DNA from 2 places in the Actinomadura formosensis genome. Region 2 is predicted to be linked to the other one. Evidence: riboswitches for the same ligand, from Rfam matches in the RefSeq annotation. Region 2 holds a riboswitch; the other holds the start of a gene.
What was found. A riboswitch is a leader RNA that binds a small molecule or an ion and turns the genes downstream of it on or off. The one in region 2 is predicted to bind glycine.
Positions count from the first base shown of each region.

Region 1: it holds a riboswitch for glycine, as region 2 does, so the genes downstream of both, gcvT (glycine cleavage system aminomethyltransferase GcvT) here and gcvP (aminomethyl-transferring glycine dehydrogenase) in region 2, are expected to answer to the same signal.

Region 1 is NZ_CP192011.1:5,709,874-5,719,371, reverse strand. Features, by position in the region: gene ACQP1N_RS26845 (L-serine ammonia-lyase) at 1-1,270, opposite strand, end outside; gene glyA (serine hydroxymethyltransferase) at 1,329-2,585, opposite strand; gene gcvH (glycine cleavage system protein GcvH) at 2,582-2,971, opposite strand; gene gcvT (glycine cleavage system aminomethyltransferase GcvT) at 2,987-4,090, opposite strand; glycine riboswitch at 4,258-4,353, opposite strand; gene ACQP1N_RS26825 (M50 family metallopeptidase) at 4,529-5,827, shown strand; gene ACQP1N_RS26820 (PLP-dependent cysteine synthase family protein) at 5,817-6,914, opposite strand; gene ACQP1N_RS26815 (hypothetical protein) at 7,002-8,180, shown strand; gene ACQP1N_RS26810 (ATP-dependent DNA ligase) at 8,177-9,498, opposite strand, start outside.
Region 2 is NZ_CP192011.1:3,546,651-3,556,148, reverse strand. Features, by position in the region: gene ACQP1N_RS16730 ((Fe-S)-binding protein) at 1-247, opposite strand, end outside; gene ACQP1N_RS16725 (DUF5999 family protein) at 519-722, shown strand; gene ACQP1N_RS16720 (alpha/beta hydrolase family protein) at 822-1,451, opposite strand; gene ACQP1N_RS16715 (tetratricopeptide repeat protein) at 1,474-2,586, opposite strand; gene gcvP (aminomethyl-transferring glycine dehydrogenase) at 2,735-5,605, opposite strand; glycine riboswitch at 5,666-5,777, opposite strand; glycine riboswitch at 5,778-5,872, opposite strand; gene ACQP1N_RS16705 (lysylphosphatidylglycerol synthase transmembrane domain-containing protein) at 6,145-8,622, shown strand; gene ACQP1N_RS16700 (MerR family transcriptional regulator) at 8,626-9,222, opposite strand.

The DNA.
Region 1 (9,498 bases), 2.2 Mb from region 2:
CGAGGGAGACGAAGTGGCGGCCGTCGCCGCGCAGGGAGATGCGGGCGGCGCTGATGGCCTTGATGGCGCCCACCGCGTTGCGTTCGATGCAGGGGACCTGGACGAGGCCGCCGACGGGGTCGCAGGTGAGACCCAGGTTGTGTTCGATGCCGATCTCGGCGGCGTTCTCGACCTGTTCGGGGGTGCCGCCCAGGACCTCGGTGAGCCCGGCGGCGGCCATGGAGCAGGCGGAGCCGACCTCGCCCTGGCAGCCGACCTCGGCGCCGGAGATGGAGGCGTTCTGCTTGAACAGGACGCCGATCGCGCCGGCGGTCAGCAGGAAGCGGACGATGCCGTCGTCGTCGCTGGGCAGGAAACGGTCGTAGTAGTGCAGGACGGCCGGGATGATGCCGGCGGCGCCGTTGGTGGGGGCGGTGACGATGCGGCCGCCTGCGGCGTTCTCCTCGTTGACGGCCAGGGCGAAGAGGGTGACCCAGTCCATCGCGTGGAGGGGGTCGGAGGCCTTCTCCGCCGAAAGCTGGCGATGGAGCTGGGGGGCGCGGCGGCGTACTTTCAGGCCGCCGGGCAGCAGGCCCTCGCGGGCGCAGCCCCGGGCCACGCAGGCGCGCATCACCTGCCAGAGGTCCAGGAGCCCGGCGCGGACCTCCGCGGCGGTGCGGCCGAACGCCTCCTCGTTCTCCAGCATCAGGGCGGAGACCGACAGGCCCGTCTCGTGGCAGCGGTCGAGGAGTTCGGCGGCCGTGTCGAACGGGTGGGGCAGGACGGTGTCGTCCGGCTTGATGCGGTCGGCGCCGGTGGCGTTCTCGTCCAGGATGAACCCGCCGCCGACCGAGTAGTAGACCTTGGAGCGCAGCTCGTCGCCGGAGGCGTCGAACGCGGCGAAGCGCATGCCGTTGGGGTGGCCGGGGAGCGACTTCTTGCGCTCGAAGTGCAGGTGCTCGTTGACCACGAAGGGGATGTCGTGGTCGCCGAAGAGGCGGAGGGCTCCGCGTTCGCGGATGGCGGCCAGGCGCTCGTCCACCCGGTCCACGTCGACCAGTTCGGGTTTGTCGCCTTCGAGGCCGAGGATGACGGCCTTGTCGCTGCCGTGGCCCTTCCCGGTGAGGCCGAGCGAGCCGTAGAGGACGACCTGGACCGTCGCCGTTTTCTCCAGGAGCCCGTCGCGTTCCAGGCCGCGGGCGAAGCGGTGCGCCGCCGCCATGGGGCCGCCGGTGTGGGAGGAGGACGGGCCGATGCCGATTTTGAACAGGTCGAAAACGCTGATGGCCATTGCTACCTCGTTGTAGCTGCGCCCCCTCCCCCGGGAAAGGGGAGGGGGCGCGTCGATGTCACAGGTTCGGATACAAGGGGTGCTTGTCCGCCAGCGCCTTCACGCGGGCCGCGAGGGCGTCGCGGTCGAAGGACGGCTGCAGGGCCAGCGCGATGATGTCGGCGACCTCGGTGAAGTCCTCGGCGGTGAAGCCGCGGGTGGCGAGGGCCGGGGTGCCGATCCGCAGGCCGGAGGTGACCATCGGCGGACGCGGGTCGTTCGGCACCGCGTTGCGGTTGACCGTGATGCCGATGTCGTGCAGCCGGTCCTCGGCGTCGCGTCCGGTGAGCTCGGAGTCCACCAGGTCGACCAGGACGAGGTGGACGTCCGTCCCGCCGGTGAGGACCTTCACGCCGGCCTTGGCCGAGTCCTCGGCGAGGAGGCGCTCGGCGAGCAGCCGCGCGCCCTCGATGGTGACCGCCTGCCGGGCCCTGAACTCCTCCGACGCGGCGATCTTGAGGGTGACGGCCTTGGCGGCGATCACGTGCTCCAGCGGGCCGCCCTGCATACCGGGGAACACCGCGGAGTTGATCTTCTTGCCGTACTCCTCGCGGGCGAGGATCAGCCCGCCGCGCGGGCCGCCGAGCGTCTTGTGCGTGGTCGTGGTGACGATGTCGGCGTGCGGGACGGGCGAGGGGTGCAGCCCGGCCGCCACGAGCCCGGCGAAGTGCGCCATGTCGACCATGAGCAGCGCCCCGACCGAGTCGGCGATCTCCCGGAACGCCGCGAAGTCGAGCTGGCGCGGGTACGCCGACCAGCCCGCCACGATCATCTTCGGGCGGTGCTCCGCCGCGAGCGCGGCGACCTCGTCCATGTCGACCAGGCCGTCCTCGGCGCGGACGTGGTACGGCACCACGTTCAGCACCTTGCCGGAGTAGTTCAGCCGCATCCCGTGGGTGAGGTGACCGCCGTGCGCGAGGTCGAGCCCGAGGATCGTGTCGCCGTGCTGCAGCAGCGCGAAGTACACCGCCGTGTTGGCCTGCGCGCCGCTGTGCGGCTGGACGTTCGCGTGCTCGGCGCCGAACAGCGACTTGGCCCGGTCGATGGCGAGCTGCTCGGTGATGTCGACGTACTCGCAGCCGCCGTAGTAGCGCTTGCCCGGGTACCCCTCGGCGTACTTGTTGGTCAGGACGGAGCCCTGCGCCTCCAGCACGGCGACCGGCGCGAAGTTCTCCGACGCGATCATCTCAAGGGTGGACTGCTGGCGCCGCAGCTCGGCGGCGACCGCCTCGGCGACCTCCGGGTCCGCCGCGGCGAGCGAATCGTAGAGGCTCATGACTCCTCGATCAGCTTGTCGTAGGCGACGGAGTCGAGCAGATCGCCCGGCTCCTCGGAGATCCGGACCTTGAAGATCCAGCCCTCCCCGTAGGGGTCGTCGTTGATGACCTTCGGCTCGTCCACCACGGCGCTGTTGATCGCGGTGATCTCGCCGCTGACGGGGGAGTACAGGTCGCTGACCGACTTGGTCGACTCGACCTCGCCGCAGGGCTCGCCCGCCTCGACGGTGTCGCCCTCGGACGGCTGCAGCTCGATGTAGACGATCTCCCCGAGGGCGTCGGCGGCGTGCGCCGTGATGCCGACGGTGACGATGCCGTCCTCGCCGCCGAGGCCGGACACCCACTCGTGCTCTTCGCTGTAGCGGAGCTGCTCCGGAACGCTCACGATCTCTTCTCTCTTTCAGGAACGCTTGTAGAACGGCAGGTCGACCACGTCCACCGGCTCGGGGCGGCCGCGGACGTCCACGGCCAGGTCCGTCCCCTCAACGCCGCTGTCGAGGTACGCCATGGCGATCGGCTTGCCCAGTGTGGGCGAAGGCGCGCCGCTCGTCACGACCCCGCACGGCGTGCCGCCGGACGTGACGACCTGGTACCCCTTGCGGGGCGCGCGACGCCCCCGCGCGACCAGTCCCACGAGCCTACGGCCCGGTGGGGTCTTCGCCCGCTCCGCCAGAGCGGCCTTACCCACGAAATCGACCGCCTTGTCCAGCTTCACGACCCGGCCGAGGCCCGCCTCGAACGGCGACGTCTCGGCGGTCAGCTCGTTGCCGTACAGCGGCATACCCGCTTCGAGGCGCAGCGAGTCGCGCGCCGCGAGCCCCGCCGGGACGACCCCCTCCACCCCGGCGAACGCCCGCCACAGCGCGACGGCGTCGGAGGCGGCCACGAACACTTCGAAGCCGTCCTCGCCCGTGTAGCCGGTGCGGGCGATCAGCGCGTCCAGGCCGGCGACCCGCCCGGCGAGGATCGCGTAGTACTTGAGGCCCGCCACCGGCGCGTCGGTGAACCCTTCGAGGATCTCCTGCGCACGCGGGCCCTGCAGGGCGATCAGCGCGTACGCGTCGGAACGGTCCTCGACTTCGGCGTCAAAGCCCGCGGCCCGGTCGATCAGCGCGTCCCGGACGACGGCCGCGTTCGCCGCGTTCGCGACCACCATCCACGTCTCGTCTTCCAGCCGGTAGACGATCAGGTCGTCGAGGACGCCGCCGTCCGGCGCGCAGATCATCGTGTAGCGGGCCTTGCCGACCGGCATCGGCGACAGGTTGCCGACCAGCGCGAAGTCGAGCGCGGCGCCCGCGGCCGGCCCGGAGAGGAAGATCTCCCCCATGTGCGAGAGGTCGAACAGCCCGGCGCCGGTACGGACGGCCTCGTGCTCGGCGGTCTCGCTCTTGTAGCGCAGCGGCATCAGGTAGCCGGCGAAGTCGACGAGGTTCGCGCCGAGGTCCTGGTGGACGTCGTGCAGCGGCGTCTGCTTCGCGTTTTTCGCGGTCGGATCGGCGGGCATGGGTTCGGCTCCTTCGTCACGGGCACGCGTGGTCCATCGTCCCACTCGCGCACCGGGCGTGTCGGTGCCTCCCCCTCTGTCATCGGCGCCTGAGAGCTTCACCCGCCGCCGGGCGGCGGGCTTTCACCTTCGGCGGGGGAACGGGGTCCCCGCTTTCCAGAGGTCGCCTAGTCCGTGCGGTCCGTGGGCCTGAGAGGTTCCGGGGAGGGTTTGCTCCTTCGGCGTCCCTCGCCGGCTACGAGGGACTCTCCCGCACGGGATCGTCGGCTGGACGTCAATCTAGCAGCGGCCATGCCGTGCGACCACCCACGGTCGGCCCGGGTTTGCGGAGCGGCGATGCCGATCTTGGGCAACCGAAGCGGAGCAGATCACGTACCCTGAGTTGGTTGCTGGAGATCACCCGCGGTGGGCGGGAGCACGAGCTGAGGGGCAAGCCGCATGGTCTATCTGGCAGGAATGCTGATCCTGTTCTTCGGCCTGCTGGTGTCCATCGCCCTGCACGAGCTCGGGCACTTCTCGTTCGCCAAGCTCTTCAAGGTGCGGACGACCCAGTTCATGGTCGGGTTCGGCCCGACGATGTGGTCCAAGCGCAAGGGCGAGACCGAGTACGGGGTCAAGTGGATCCCGCTCGGCGGCTACATCCGCATGATCGGGATGCTGCCGCCGCGCAGGGGCGACGCCCCGGGCCAGGTCCGGCGGGTCAGCACGGGCCCGTGGCAGGGGCTCATCGAGTCGGCGCGCGGCGCCGCGCTGGAGGAGGTCCGGCCCGGCGACGAGGACCGCGTGTTCTACGCCAAGAAGTGGTGGCAGAAGCTGCTCATCATGTTCGGCGGGCCCGCGATGAACCTGCTGCTCTCGGTGATGTTCTTCGCGATCCTGCTGATGGGGATCGGCACGAAGCAGCCGCAGCCGGTGATCCACGAGGTCCTCGCCTGCATGGTGCCCGCGAGCCAGTCGCAGGTGAAGGACTGCCCGGCGAACGCCACGCCGACGCCCGCCGCGAAGGCGGGGCTGAAGGCGGGCGACCGGATCGTCTCGTTCGACGGCAAGAAGATCGACGACTACGCGCAGTTGCAGGAGCTGATCCGCAGGGACGGCGGCAAGACCGTCCCGATGACCGTCCGGCGCGACGGGCGGGACGTGCGGCTGACCGTCCCGATCACCCGCAACCAGATGTACGACCTCAAGGACGAGAAGAAGATCGTCAACGTCGGGTTCCTCGGCATCACCCCCGCCAGCGCGATCGAGCGGCAGGGGCCCGGCGCGGTCGCGAGCACGATGGGCGATATGACCGCGCGCACCGCGGGTGCGCTGCTGCGGATGCCGCAGAAGATGGTCGGCGTCTGGAACGCGGCGTTCAGCGACGAGGAGCGCGACCCGAACGGGCCCATCGGCGTCGTGGGCGTGTCCCGCATCGGCGGCGACGTGGCCGCGTCCGAGAAGCTCAGCGGCACCGAGAAGGTCTCGTTCTTCGTGATGCTGCTCGGCTCGCTGAACCTCGCGGTCGGGCTGTTCAACCTCGTGCCGCTGCTGCCGCTGGACGGCGGCCACATCGCCGGCGCGCTGCTGGAGGCGGTCAAGAAGGCGTTCGCCAGGATCTTCCGCCGGCCCGACCCCGGTTATGTGGACGTCGCCAAGGCGCTGCCGGTGACGTACGTGATGGCCATCGTGCTGATCGTGATGGGCGGCCTGCTGATCTACGCCGACCTCGTCAACCCGGTGAAGTTCACTGGATAGCGGGCATCTCGCCGGTCTTCAGGAAGCCGTCCAGCGCGGCCAGGCAGGGCGCGATGTCGAGGCCCTGCTCCGCGAGCCAGGCGTCCGACCCGTAGGTGCCCGCGTAGCGTTCGGCGCCGTCGCAGATCAGCGTGACGACGCTGCCGCGCTCGCCGCGCGCCCGCATCTGCGCGATCAGCTCGGCCGCGCCCCACATGTTGGTGCCGGTCGAGCCGCCGACGGCGCGGCCGCTGACCCCGGTCGTCCAGCGCATCGCCGCGATGGACGCCGCGTCCGGCACCCGGATCATCCGGTCGATCACCGTCGGCAGGAACGACGGTTCGACGCGGGGCCGTCCGATGCCCTCGATCCGCGAGCCCGCCGCCGTCCGCCCGGGGTCGCCGTCGGCGAACGAGCCGTGGAACGCCGACCCCTCCGGATCGACGACCGCGAGCCGCGTCTGGAACCTCCGGTACCGCACGTACCGGCCGATCGTCGCGGACGTCCCGCCGGTGCCCGCGCCGACCACGATCCAGGACGGCTCGGGGAACCGCTCCAGCCGCATCTGCTCGAAGATCGACTCGGCGATGTTGTTGTTGCCGCGCCAGTCCGTGGCCCGCTCGGCGTAGGTGAACTGGTCCATGAAGTGGCCGCCGCACCCGGCCGCGAGCCGCCGCGACTCGTCGTAGATCGCGGACGGGTCGTCCACCAGATGGCAGCGGCCCCCGTGGAACTCGATCAGCTGGATCTTCTCCGGGCTGGTCGACGCCGGCATCACCGCGATGAACGGCAGGCCGAGCAGCCGCGCGAAGTACGCTTCGGACACCGCCGTCGACCCGCTGGACGCCTCGATGATCGTGGTGTCCCGGTGGATCCAGCCGTTCGCCAGCCCGTACAGGAACAGCGAGCGGGCGAGCCGGTGTTTCAAAGAACCCGTCGGGTGGACGGACTCGTCCTTCAGGTAGAGGTCGATGCCCCATTCCGGCGGCAGCGGGAACACATGCAGGTGTGTGTCCGCGCTGCGGTTGGCGTCGGCGTCGACCAGGCGGATCGCCTCGGCGATCCATGCGCGGTATCCAGGGTCGCAGCGGTCCACGGTGCGGCTCACGGCAGTGTTCTCCTCGATCGTCGTTGATCGGCCGGGTCCACGATATCCGCGCACTTCACGGTGCATTATGGAGGATGCGGGGGGCAGATGATCGAGATGTTCGACGAGCGGATCCTGGCGACCGGGCGGCTGCCGCTGTTCGGGTTCTTCGTGGCGTTCATCATCACGTTCGTGCTGACGCGGGTGAACGTCCGGCTGATCCGCGCGGACGTCCGCTGGTGGTTCCGCAATGTGACCGTGGGCGACCTCCACATCCACCATGTCGTGTTCGGTGTCGTGCTGATGCTGCTCGGCGGGGTGGGGAGTTTCGCCGTCCCGGACGCCTATGTCGGCCTTGAGGTGGGTGCGGCCGTCGTGTTCGGCATGGGCTCCGCCCTCGTCCTGGACGAGTTCGCGCTGATCCTGCACCTCAGCGACGTGTACTGGACGGAGAAGGGCCGCGCGTCCGTCGACGCCGTGTTCGTCGCGATCGCGGTGACCGGGCTGCTGCTGCTCGGCATCCGCCCGCTCGGCTACGAGGGCATCGCGCCCGATCCGGGCACCGGCATCCTCACCCGCGTCTACGCCGTGTCGCTCGTCGTCAACCTCGTCTTCGCGGTGATCACGCTGATGAAGGGCAAGATCTGGACGGGCCTCATCGGGCTGTTCGTGCCCGCGTTGCTGATCGTGGGTGCGATCCGGGTGGCGCGGCCCGGCTCGCCGTGGTCGCGGTGGCGCTACGGCCCGGACTCGCGCAAGTACCGGCGGGCCGTCCGGCGGGAGAAGCAGTTCCGCCGGCCGCTGATCCGCGGCAAGATCTGGGTGCAGGAGTTCATCGCGGGGCGGCACGACCTCATCCCGCCCGAGCTCCTGCAACGCCGCGCCGAGGCCGCCGAGCGGACCCGCCGCCGGCTGCGCGGCGCGCGGATGGCGGCCCGCGCCGAACGCGGCACCGCCGCCGGGCGCCGGGCCGCGCGGCGAGCGGCGCGCCGCGCCGCACGGCAGGCGCAGGACGGGACGCGGCGCCGGGCCTCCGCCCGCGCCGAGCGCAAGGCCGCCGCGCGCACGCTGTCCCAGGTCCGCCGCCGGACCACGTCCCGTATGCGGGCCCGCGCCCTGGAAAGGCGGGGCCGCCGCTCCCGCCGGGGCGGGGAGTTCCCACCCGGTGTCCGGCCCGGCGGGCGGCTCCCGCCGACGCCACCGGAACCCGCCGAGCCCGTTCAGCCCGCCGAGCCGGCTCGGCTCGGCGAGCCGGCCGCCGGCAAGGGCGACGACCCGCAGCCCTAGTCGATGACCGGGGCGACGGCGCGGACGGTGCCGATCGTGTCGGCCTCCGCGGCGGACTTGTCGGGCCGGTACCGCAGGACGCGTGCGAACCGCAGCGCGATGCCGCCGGGATAGCGGGGACTGCGCTGGACGCCGTCGAACGCGATCTCGACGACCAGTTCGGGACGGACGTGCACCGTCCGGCCGTCCTCCCGCACGGCCAGTTCGCGGAACTTCTTCGTCTGCCAGGCGAGCAGCTCGTCGGTGAGCCCCTTGAACGTCTTCCCGAGCATGACGAACCCGCCCGTCTCGGGGTCGCGGGCGCCGAGATGGAGGTTGGACAGCAGCCCCTGGCGGCGCCCGTGCCCCCACTCCGCGGCGAGAACGACCAGGTCGAGGGTGTGCCGCGGCTTGACCTTGAGCCACCCGGCGCCGCGCCGCCCGGCCGTGTAGGGCGTGTCGAGCGACTTGACCAGGACGCCCTCGTGCCCCCGCGCGACGGCCTCGTCGAACATCGCCTTGGCCCGCGCCGGATCCCCGGTGACGATCCGGGGCATCCGCAGCTCCGCCGGCACGACCCGCGCGAGCGCCGCGTTCCGCTCGGCCCCCGGCGCGTCGAGCAGGTCGTTCCCGTCGAGATGAAGGACGTCGAAGAGGAAGACGCTCAGCGGTACCGGATCGGCCGTCTTCGCCGTGCGGGTCGCGGTGCGGGCGGCGGTGACCTGGAAGGGGTGGGGGTGGCCGCCCGGGCGCAGGGCGATCAGCTCGCCGTCGAACACCGCCTCGCGGACGGGCAGGCCGTGCACGGCCTCGGTAACCTCGGGCAGCCGGGAGGTGATCTCGTCCAGGGTCCGGGTGAAGACCCGTACCTCGCCGCCGGAGACGTGCACCTGCGCGCGGATGCCGTCGAGCTTCCACTCGACGGCCGCCTCCGCCTTGAGCTTGCCGAACGCCTCGTCGATGGACGGTGCCGACGCGGCCAGCATCGGCTTGACCGGCCGGCCGACCTCCAGCGTGAACGCGCGCAGGCCGTCCGCCCCGTCCGCGAGGGCCGCCGTGGCGACCGGCCCCAGCGAGCCGCGCAGCATGAACGCGCGCCGCACCTGCGCGGACGGCACCCCGGCCGCCACCGCGATCGCCTCGGCCATCACCCCGTCCAGCGCGCCCTGCCGCAGCTCGCCCGCCAGCAGCCGGATGAGGAAATCCTGCTCGTCGCGGGTGGCGCGGCCGAGCAGCGCCGCGACCAGCTCCCGCCGCCGCGCGACCGACCCCGCCCCCGACACCGCGCCGATCCCGGAGAACGCCGCGTCCACCTCCGCGACGGTCAGCGACGGCCCGG
Region 2 (9,498 bases):
CGGCGGCGGCACAGGACGCCGACGGCGCGACCACGACATCGCCGCCCGCGAACGCCGCGGTGTAGGCGCGGGCGAGATCGGCGGCCTCGCGATGGTAGCCGGACGTCCAGTGAATCTGCCCGCAACATGTCTGCCCGGGCGGGAATGTCACCTCGTGCCCCAGGCGTTCCAAAAGAGCGGTCACGGCTCTCCCCGTTCCCGGGAACAGCGCGTCATCGAAGCATGCGACGGACAACGCGACCCGCATCGGCCTCACTCCCCCCACGCCCGAAGGCGTTCCCCCGGCGACATGGTAGGGGTTTCGCGCCGCCACGGCGTGTCGTTCTCCATCACTCATCACGCGGGCGGGACCCTGTGGCTGACACCTCAGGGTGAGAGTGATCACACCGTTCCGGTACTCCGGTGCCAGTGGACAACCGTCCCAACGGACTATGGCCGGTGGGGACGAACCACTCCACACTGGGGTGCGTCAATAAAGGAAAGCACCACCGACCCGTAGCCGAGACCGGAGGCACACGATGTGCCCACACCAGCCGCCCTGTCCCTCGCACGACGCACCCGATCGCGACGCCGCCCGGACGCTGGCCGCACATCCCGAACAGGGGTGGAGCCTGCTGTGCAACGGTGTCGTCCTCTTCGAGGACACCGGTGAGCTGCTGCCCGACGGGGGAGTCATCGCACCGCACCGGCCGACGGACATGAAGACGCCGTCCGCCGCTTGAGCGGTCCCATGGGGGGACTAGTTCAAACGGGTGATCATCCTCGGGGGCACGCCCACCTGTCCTTGACCTCCGGGCCCGCAGCGGGCCCGGACACCGCTACTACCGGCCCGTCCGCACCGGACGGGCCACCGGCTTTTCCAGCGCCCACTTCCTCAGCCAGGGCTCCGCCACCCTCCCGGCCGCGGCGGGATCCCTGTTCAGCTCATGCCGCTCCCCCGGCAGCACCGTCACGTGCGCCGCGTCCGCCGGGTCCGGCACGCCGAACGGATCTCGGGCGCCGTTGACGACGAGGACCGGGGCGCCCGCCGAACGAAGCTCGTCCACCCGCGTCTTCTGCGGATTTCCGGGCGGGTGAAGCGGGAACGCCAGCGCCACCACGCCCACCGCGCCGGCGGCCCGCGCCGTCCGGCACGCCACCCGCGCGCCGTTGCTGCGGCCGCCCTGCACGAGCGGGACGCCCCCGAACCTCTCCCGCAGCACCCCGATGATCTCCAGCCACGCCTCGTCCTGCCTGGCCGGCGGGCCGGGCGCCCGGCGGCCGGCGAGCCGGAACGGCTGCGTCACCCGCGCCACGGCGCCGCCGAGCCCGAGCGCGGCCTCCCGGACGGCGAGCAGGTCGGGCGCGTCCACGCTCCCATTCGACCCGTGCGTCAGGACCAGCAGGAACGCCGGGCCGCCGGTCTCGTCCAGCGTCACCTCGGCGGGCCCGTGCGGCGTCACGACCTCCATGCGCCCACCGTAGCGGCGCCCGTCACCGGTCTTCCGGCCGGCCGGGAGCGGGTGTGCCCATCGCCAGGCGCAGCCGCTCGGCGAAGCTCTCGTGCAGCAGCGGGCCCCACGGATAATCGCTCGGGACCCGCACCGCCCTGCCGAGCACCTCGTGCGCCTCGTCTCCCCTGCGCTCGGCGTACCGGACGGCCAGCAGCGCGTACATGTGGTCGAGGGCGCCGAACGCCTCCCCGGCGAGGGCGGGGAGCGTCCCGTCCGACACGGCGTGCTCGACGACCGGTTCCCACCACAGGTCGGCGCCGCCGTCGTCCTCGCCGAAGTCGCGGCGGAGCCGGGCCCGGACCTGCCCCGCGAGGCCCGGATCGGCCAGCCCGCGCCGCCACACCTCGCCCGCCTCGCCGCCGCGTCCCCGCAGCGGCAGCGTCCGCGCCAGCAGCTCGGTGGCGAGCGGCCCGACCTCCGGATCGGGCGGGTCCTCCCCCAGCGCCGCGCCGAACGCGCCGATCGCCTGGTCGAGGTAGGCGATGCCGAGCGCGACGGCGAGCCGCGCGTACGCGTGCGGGGCGGCATCGCGGTCGATCAGCCGGAGCCCGGTGGCCAGCGCCCGCTGCGCCCGTGCCGGGTCACCGCGCTCCAGCAGCCGCTGCGCGAGGTCGTGCGCGGCGAGCGGCCCGTACTCGGCGTCCCCCGTCTCGATCACCGCCTCCCAGTGCTCCCGCGCCGCGTCGAAGTCACCGGTGTCGTCGGCGATCCGGGCGAGGGCCAGGTGGGCGGGCGGAAGGTAGGCGAGGTTGCCGAACCCGACCACCGTCCGCCAGGCGGGCGCCGCCCGCTCGGGCTCGCCGGCACGCTCGTGCGTGAGCGCCAGGTGGTAGGCGGCGCGCGGCCCGTACTCGGGGTCGCCGGTCGCGATCGCGTCCCGGTCCGCCTCCCGGGCCCGCTCCACCTCCCCCGCGTCGTCGAGGACGACGGCGAGCCCGAGCGCGGCCTGCGCCCGGCAGGGCGTCTCGCCCATGGCGAGCACCTTCTCGAACAGCGGCGCCGCGCGGTCGGCCTCGCCGTTCTCGGCGAGGTTCCGGGCCTCCTCGCACATCTGCGCCGGGTCGTCGGATACCGCGTCCGGGGACTCGCTCATCGCTCTTCTGCCCTCTGGGGGGTTCGGGGTCGCACCGAGCCTAGCGAGGTGCCCTCTCCGCGTCCCGCGACGACACCCCGAAACCCCACCAAGATCAGTTATCTCCCGGGGGCGCCCCCCGGTCCCCCGGGAGACGCGCGGTCCTCCCTCAGTCCTCGAACGCCTCGGGGGGCGGGCAGGAGCAGACGAGGTTGCGGTCGCCGTAGGCCTGGTCGACGCGGCGGACCGGCGGCCAGTACTTGTTCTCGCGCAGGGACGGGACGGGGTAGGCGGCCTCGTCGCGGGTGTAGGGGTGCTTCCAGTCCTCGGAGAGCAGGCAGGCGGTGGTGTGCGGGGCGTTCTTCAGCGGGTTGTCCTCGCGGTCGTAGCCGCCGTCGGCGACACGCTGGATCTCGCGCCGGATCTCGATCATGGCGTCGCAGAACCGGTCGATCTCGGCGAGGTCCTCGGACTCGGTGGGCTCGATCATCAGGGTGCCGGCGACCGGGAACGCCAGGGTCGGGGCGTGGAAGCCGTAGTCGATGAGGCGCTTGGCGACGTCCTCGGCGGTGATCCCCGTCTCCTTGGTGATCTTGCGGAGGTCGGCGATGCACTCGTGCGCGACGAGACCGTTCCGTCCGGTGTAGAGGACGGGGTAGTGCGGGGCGAGCCGCGCGGCGAGGTAGTTGGCGGCGATGATCGCGCCCTCGGTGGCGGCGCGCAGGCCGTCCGGGCCCATCATCGCGATGTACGCCCACGAGATCGGCAGGATGCCCGCCGAGCCCCACGGGGCCGCCGAGATCGGGCCGACGCCGGTGCCCGGGCCCGCCTCCGGGCGGAGGGGGTGGTTGGGCAGGAACGGGACGAGGTGCTCGCGGACGCCGATCGGGCCGACGCCCGGCCCGCCGCCGCCGTGCGGGATGCAGAACGTCTTGTGCAGGTTGAGGTGCGAGACGTCCGACCCGAACTCGCCGGGACGGGCGAGGCCGACGAGCGCGTTGAGGTTGGCGCCGTCCACGTAGACCTGGCCGCCCGCCTCGTGCACGGCCGCGCACACGTCCGTGATCGTCTCCTCGAACACGCCGTGCGTGGACGGGTACGTCACCATGATCGCGGCGAGCCGGTCACCGTGCTTGGCGATCTTGGCGTGCAGGTCGTCCACATCGATGTTGCCGCCCTCGTCGCACTTCACGACGACGACGCGCATCCCCGCCATGACGGCGCTGGCGGCGTTGGTGCCGTGCGCGGACGACGGGATCAGGCAGATGTCGCGGTGCTCCTCGCCGCGGGAGGCGTGGTAGCCGCGGATGGCGAGCAGGCCGGCCAGCTCCCCCTGCGAGCCGGCGTTCGGCTGGACGGAGACCTTCGCATACCCGGTGATCTCGGCGAGGGCGCCCTCCAGCTCGCCGATCAGCTCGACGTACCCGGCGGCCTGGTCGATCGGCGCGAACGGGTGGATGTTCGCGAACTGCGGCCAGGTGATCGGCTCCATCTCGGCGGTGGCGTTCAGCTTCATCGTGCAGGAGCCGAGCGGGATCATCGACCGGTCGAGCGCGATGTCCTTGTCCTGGAGGCGGCGCAGGTAGCGCAGCATCGCGGTCTCGGAGCGGTGCGCGTGGAACACCGGGTGGGTGAGGTACGGGCTCTCGCGGCGCAGCGCGCCCGGGATCGCCTCGGCGGCGTCGCCGGCGGGGGCGACGCCGAACGCCTCCAGGACGGCGGTGACGTGCTCGGGCAGCGTGGTCTCGTCGCAGGCGACGCCGACCCGGTCGGGGCCGTCCTGGCGCAGGTTGATCCCGTGTTCGCGGGCCGCGGCGACGACCTCGGCGGCCCGGCCGGGCACGCGGGCGAGGACGGTGTCGAAGAACGCGCCGTGCACGACCTCGACACCGCCGGCGCGCAGGCCCGCGGCGATCTCGGCGGCCCGGCGGTGCGTCCGCTGCGCGATCGCGGCGAGCCCCTCGGGGCCGTGGTAGACCGCGTACATGCTCGCCATGACGGCGAGGAGCACCTGGGCGGTGCAGATGTTGCTGGTGGCCTTCTCGCGGCGGATGTGCTGCTCGCGGGTCTGCAGCGCAAGCCGGTAGGCGGTGGCACCGTCCGCGTCGACGGACACGCCGACGAGCCGTCCGGGAAGCTGCCGCTGGATGCCCTCGCCGACCGCCATGTAGCCGGCGTGCGGGCCGCCGAACCCGTACGGGACGCCGAACCGCTGCGCGGACCCCACGGCGATGTCGGCGCCGGACTCGCCCGGCGGGCGCAGCAGCGTCAGCGCGAGCAGGTCGGCGGCCACGACCGCCTTGGCGCCGCGCTCGTGCGCCTGCGCGATCACCGGCTCCAGGTCGCGGACGGCCCCGGACGCGCCCGGGTACTGCAGCAGCACGCCGAAGAAGTCGCCGTCCGGCAGCCCGCCGGACAGGTCGGCGGTGACGACCTCGATGCCGAGCGGGACGGCACGGGTCCGGATGACCTCGATCGTCTGCGGGAGCGCGTCGGCGTCGACCAGGAACGCCCCCGGCTCCCTGCGCTTGGAGACGCGGTGCGCGAGAGCCATGGCCTCGGCGGCGGCGGTCCCCTCGTCCAGCATGGACGCGTTCGCGACGGGCAGCCCGGTCAGGTCGGCGATCACCGTCTGGAAGTTCAGCAGCGCCTCGAGCCGGCCCTGCGAGATCTCCGGCTGGTAGGGCGTGTAGGCGGTGTACCAGCCGGGATTCTCCAGCACGTTCCGCATGATCACGCCGGGAGTGATCGTCCCGTGGTAGCCGAGCCCGATCATGGACGTGAGGACGGTGTTGCGGGACGCGAGCTCGCGGAGCCGGTCCAGCGCGGCGGCCTCGCTCAGCGCGGGCGGCAGGTCCAGCGGGCGCGCGGTCCGGATCGCGGCCGGAACCGCGGCGTCGATCAGCGCCTCGGCACCGGAGTAGCCGATGGCGGCCAGCATCCGGGCGTGCTCGTCCGGGGAGGGGCCGATGTGCCGGTCGGCGAACACGGTGCGCGGATGCTGCGGCGAAGCCACGGGGGCGAAGAACTGGGCGGTCATGGAGAGCCTCCTGGCTGCTGCGGTCGCTCAGGGCCACCGCCGGCGCGGGCCGGCGGCCGGGTCTCCCCCTCTGTCATCGGCACCTGAGAGCTTCCCCCGCGCGGCGGGATTTCCCCTTCGGTGAGCCGCCCCTCCCCGGGTGCGGGGATCGGCGCCTGCTTTCCAGAGGTGCCTCGCCCGAGCGGTCCTTTTGCCTGAGAGGTTCCGGGGAGGTTGCCCCTTCGGCGTCCCACGGTGGCAGCGTGGGATCTCTCCCGCACAGGGTCGACGGCATGTCCTGGATAAACCCTACCCAAAGACGGGTCCGGGCGGTCGTTCCGACCCCCATCGACCAGGGGGCCGCCGCCACGGCGCGGGGGCGGTACCGGCCGGTAGGATGTGCTCACTCACCTGGGACAAGGCGGACCTCGGGCCACGGGGCGGAGATGGGGCTGCGAGGTGCACGCGCGACCGGCCGGATGCCGGCCCGGCACTCGACGGCGCCCCGCCGGTTCTGGGACGCTGATCACGATGACGGATGGTCAGGGCGGCGGTACGGCGTGACGCGAACCCACGACGGCACGGTGCGCCCGCGGCAGGGCGTGCCCGCCGGTGTGCCCGTCGACGAGCCCGCCCAGCCGGACCGGATCCGCCGGCCTTCCGACGCGATCAGGTTCGCGGCGTCGGTGGCGGGGCTGGCGGTGGTGATGCTGCTGGTGTCGATCGCGCAGCAGACCACGCACGGCCTGCAGACCGACATCGCGGAGGGCACCGCGCACGCGCCCCGCCTGCTGCTGACGCTGGCGACGCTGGTGTCCAGCTTCGGGGTGCTGGCCGTGCCGATCGCGTTCGCGATCGAGCGGCTGTTCAACAAGGACGGAACCCGCGTCGCGATCGCGCTGCTGGCCGCCGGGATCGCGTCCGGCATCACGATCGGGCTGGACGACCTGGTGGTGCGGGCGGCGCCCGGCGGGGTGCTGGACTCGCTGATCTGGGGCGGCACCGCGACCGCGCCCGTGCACACCGACATCGCCCCGGTGATCGCGTTCGTCACCGCGGTCGGCATGGCGGGACGCGCCCGCTGGCAGGCCGCGACCTGGACCATGATCGGGCTGGCGGCGCTGACGGGGCTGACCGCGTCCTACGCGTCCGTCGCCGCGCTGGCGGCCACCTACCTGCTGGGACGCGCCATCGGCCACGGCACCCTGTACGCCGTCGGCACCCCGAACCCGCGGCCGCCGGGGACGGCGGTCGTCGCGGCGCTGGAACGGCTCGGGCTGCGGCCGCAACGGGGCGCCCGGCTGGACGAGCCCGCCGACGACACCGAGGACGGCCGCCGCTACGGCGTCGTCCTCGCCCACTGCCCCGGCAACGGGTACGGTGCCCGGATTCCCGCCGGCCGGGGCGTCCACGGCGACTGGGACCTGGAGGTCCGCGTCCTGGACCGCGACCAGCAGACCGCGGGGCTGCTGTACCGGATCTGGCGGCTGCTGCGGCTGCGCGCCGCGACGACCGGGCGGACGCTGCGGTCGCTGCGCCGCTCCCTGGAGCAGGAATCGCTGATGGGGTACGCGGTGGACGCGGCGGGCGCCCGGACACCGCACCTGGCCGGGACGTGCGAGGTCGGCACGGAGGCGGCGCTGCTGGCCTACGAGCACGTGCCGGGGCGGCGGCTCGGCGACGTCCCCGACGCCGAGATCACCGACGCGCTGCTGACCGACATCTGGCGGCAGTTCCGGTCGCTGCAGGCGGGGCGGCTCGCGCACCGGCGGCTGCAGGACGGCGCGATCCTCGTCGGTGAGGACGGTCTCGCCTACATCACCGACCTGCGGTCCGGGGAGACCGCGGCGGGCGATCTGGCGCTGCGGCTCGACCTGGCGCAGCTGCTCACCACGCTGGCGCTGCGGACGGGCCCGGAGCGGGCGGTCCGGACGGCCGCGGACGTGCTGGGCGAGGAGGCCCTCGGCGGCGCGGTGCCGCTGCTGCAGCGGGTGGCGCTGTCGCGGGCGACCCGGCACGCGCTGCGGCACGACAAGGAGCTGCTGACCCGCATCCGGGAGCAGATCGTCCGGCTGAAGCCGGAGACCGAGGCGGCACCGGCCAGGCTGGAGCGCTTCCGCCCCCGCACGATCGTCAGCGTGGTGGCGCTGTCGATCGCCGCGTACATCGTCATCCCGCAGGTGACCAGCCTGGACGTCGGCTATCTGGCGGCGACGGCGAGCTGGCACTGGGTGGCGGCGGCCCTCGGCGCGGCGGCCCTGACCTATGTCGCGGCGGCGCTGATGCTGATGGGGTTCGTCCCGGAGCGCCTGCCCCTGTGGCGGACGGTCCTGGTGCAGGTGGCGGCGTCGTTCGTGAAGCTGGTCGCGCCGGCGGCCGTGGGCGGCGTCGCCGTCAACACCCGCTACCTGCAGCGGTCCGGGGTGCGGCCGACCCTGGCGGTGGCGAGTGTCGGCGCGTCCCAGCTGGTCGGGATGGTCACGCACATCCTGCTGCTGGTCCTGTTCGGGTTCCTGACCGGGTCGACGGCGAAGGCGACGCAGGATCTGGCGCCGTCCCGCACGATCGTGCTCGCGGTGCTGGTGCTGGGCCTGCTCGCCGGGCTGGCGATGACGGTCCCCCGCGTCCGCCGGGTGGTCACGGCGCGGCTGAAGAGCATGTTCTCGGGTGTGGTGCCGCGGCTGGTGGACGTCCTGCAGTCGCCGAAGAAGCTGTCCACCGGCATGGGCGGAACGCTGCTGCTGACGCTGGCGTTCGTGCTGTGCCTGGACGCGTCGATCCGCGCGTTCGGCGGTTCCCTGCCCTGGACGACGGTGGTGCTGGTGTTCCTCACCGCGAACGCGGTGGGGTCGGCGGCGCCGACGCCGGGCGGTCTCGGCGCCGTCGAGGGCGCTCTGACGCTCGCGTTGACGATCTCGGGGCTCCCGGCGGACACGGCGACATCGGCCGTGCTGCTCTACCGGCTCTTCACGCTGTGGCTGCCGGTACTGCCGGGCTGGGGGTCGTTCACGTTCCTGCAGCGCAGGGAGGTGCTGTGAGGGTCAGCCGGTGCGGCGCGCCCGCCGCCGGTCGGCGAGCTCATCGTGGGGGTGTTCCGTAGGGTCCGCGGCCGCGCGTTCCCCGGGGAGTTCCGCCAGGCTGCCCTCCACCTCCTGCCACACCCGGCCGAGCGCTATGCCGAACACGCCCTGGCCGCCCTGGAGGAGATCGACGACCTCATCCGCCGACGTGCACTCGTAGACGCTCACGCCGTCGCTCATCAGCGTGATCCGCGCGAGGTCCTCGACCCCGCGATCACGCAGGTGCGTCACGGCGGTGCGTATCTGCTGCAGCGACACGCCCGTGTCCAGCAGCCGCTTCACGACCTTGAGCACGAGGATGTCGCGGAAGCTGTACAGCCGCTGGCTGCCCGACCCGTGCGCCGCGCGCACGCTCGGCTCCACCAGTTTCGTCCGCGCCCAGTAGTCGAGCTGCCGGTAGGTGATCCCCGCCGCGGCGCACGCCGTCGGGCCGCGGTAGCCGACATCCTCCGGCGGCACCGACACCTGCGTGTCGAAGAGCAGACCCTGCTCTCCGGCACGGCGGGACGCCATGTGCCTGTCGGGGGTCGCCTTGCCCTCGCCGCTGCTCACCGCCACGCGGACCTCCGGCTTCTATCATCCCGTGGCGCTTCGTCAAGGGGGTTTGACGAATTACACCACGGGTGTTCCACCAGCACGGTAGGTGCCGGTCAGAGTGTGGTCAACGTTCACCGTCGGCGCGTCGCATGCCCGGATGAACCGGCTTCACGTGGGCAAACCGCGCACCTTGGCCGCCAACGCACTCCTACCCCGATGCTCCCCCACGGAAAACCGCTGTATTCTCCTGCTTTGCCCTCGCACCGGGCGCTGGAGCGCCGTTCTGGGCCGGGGCAA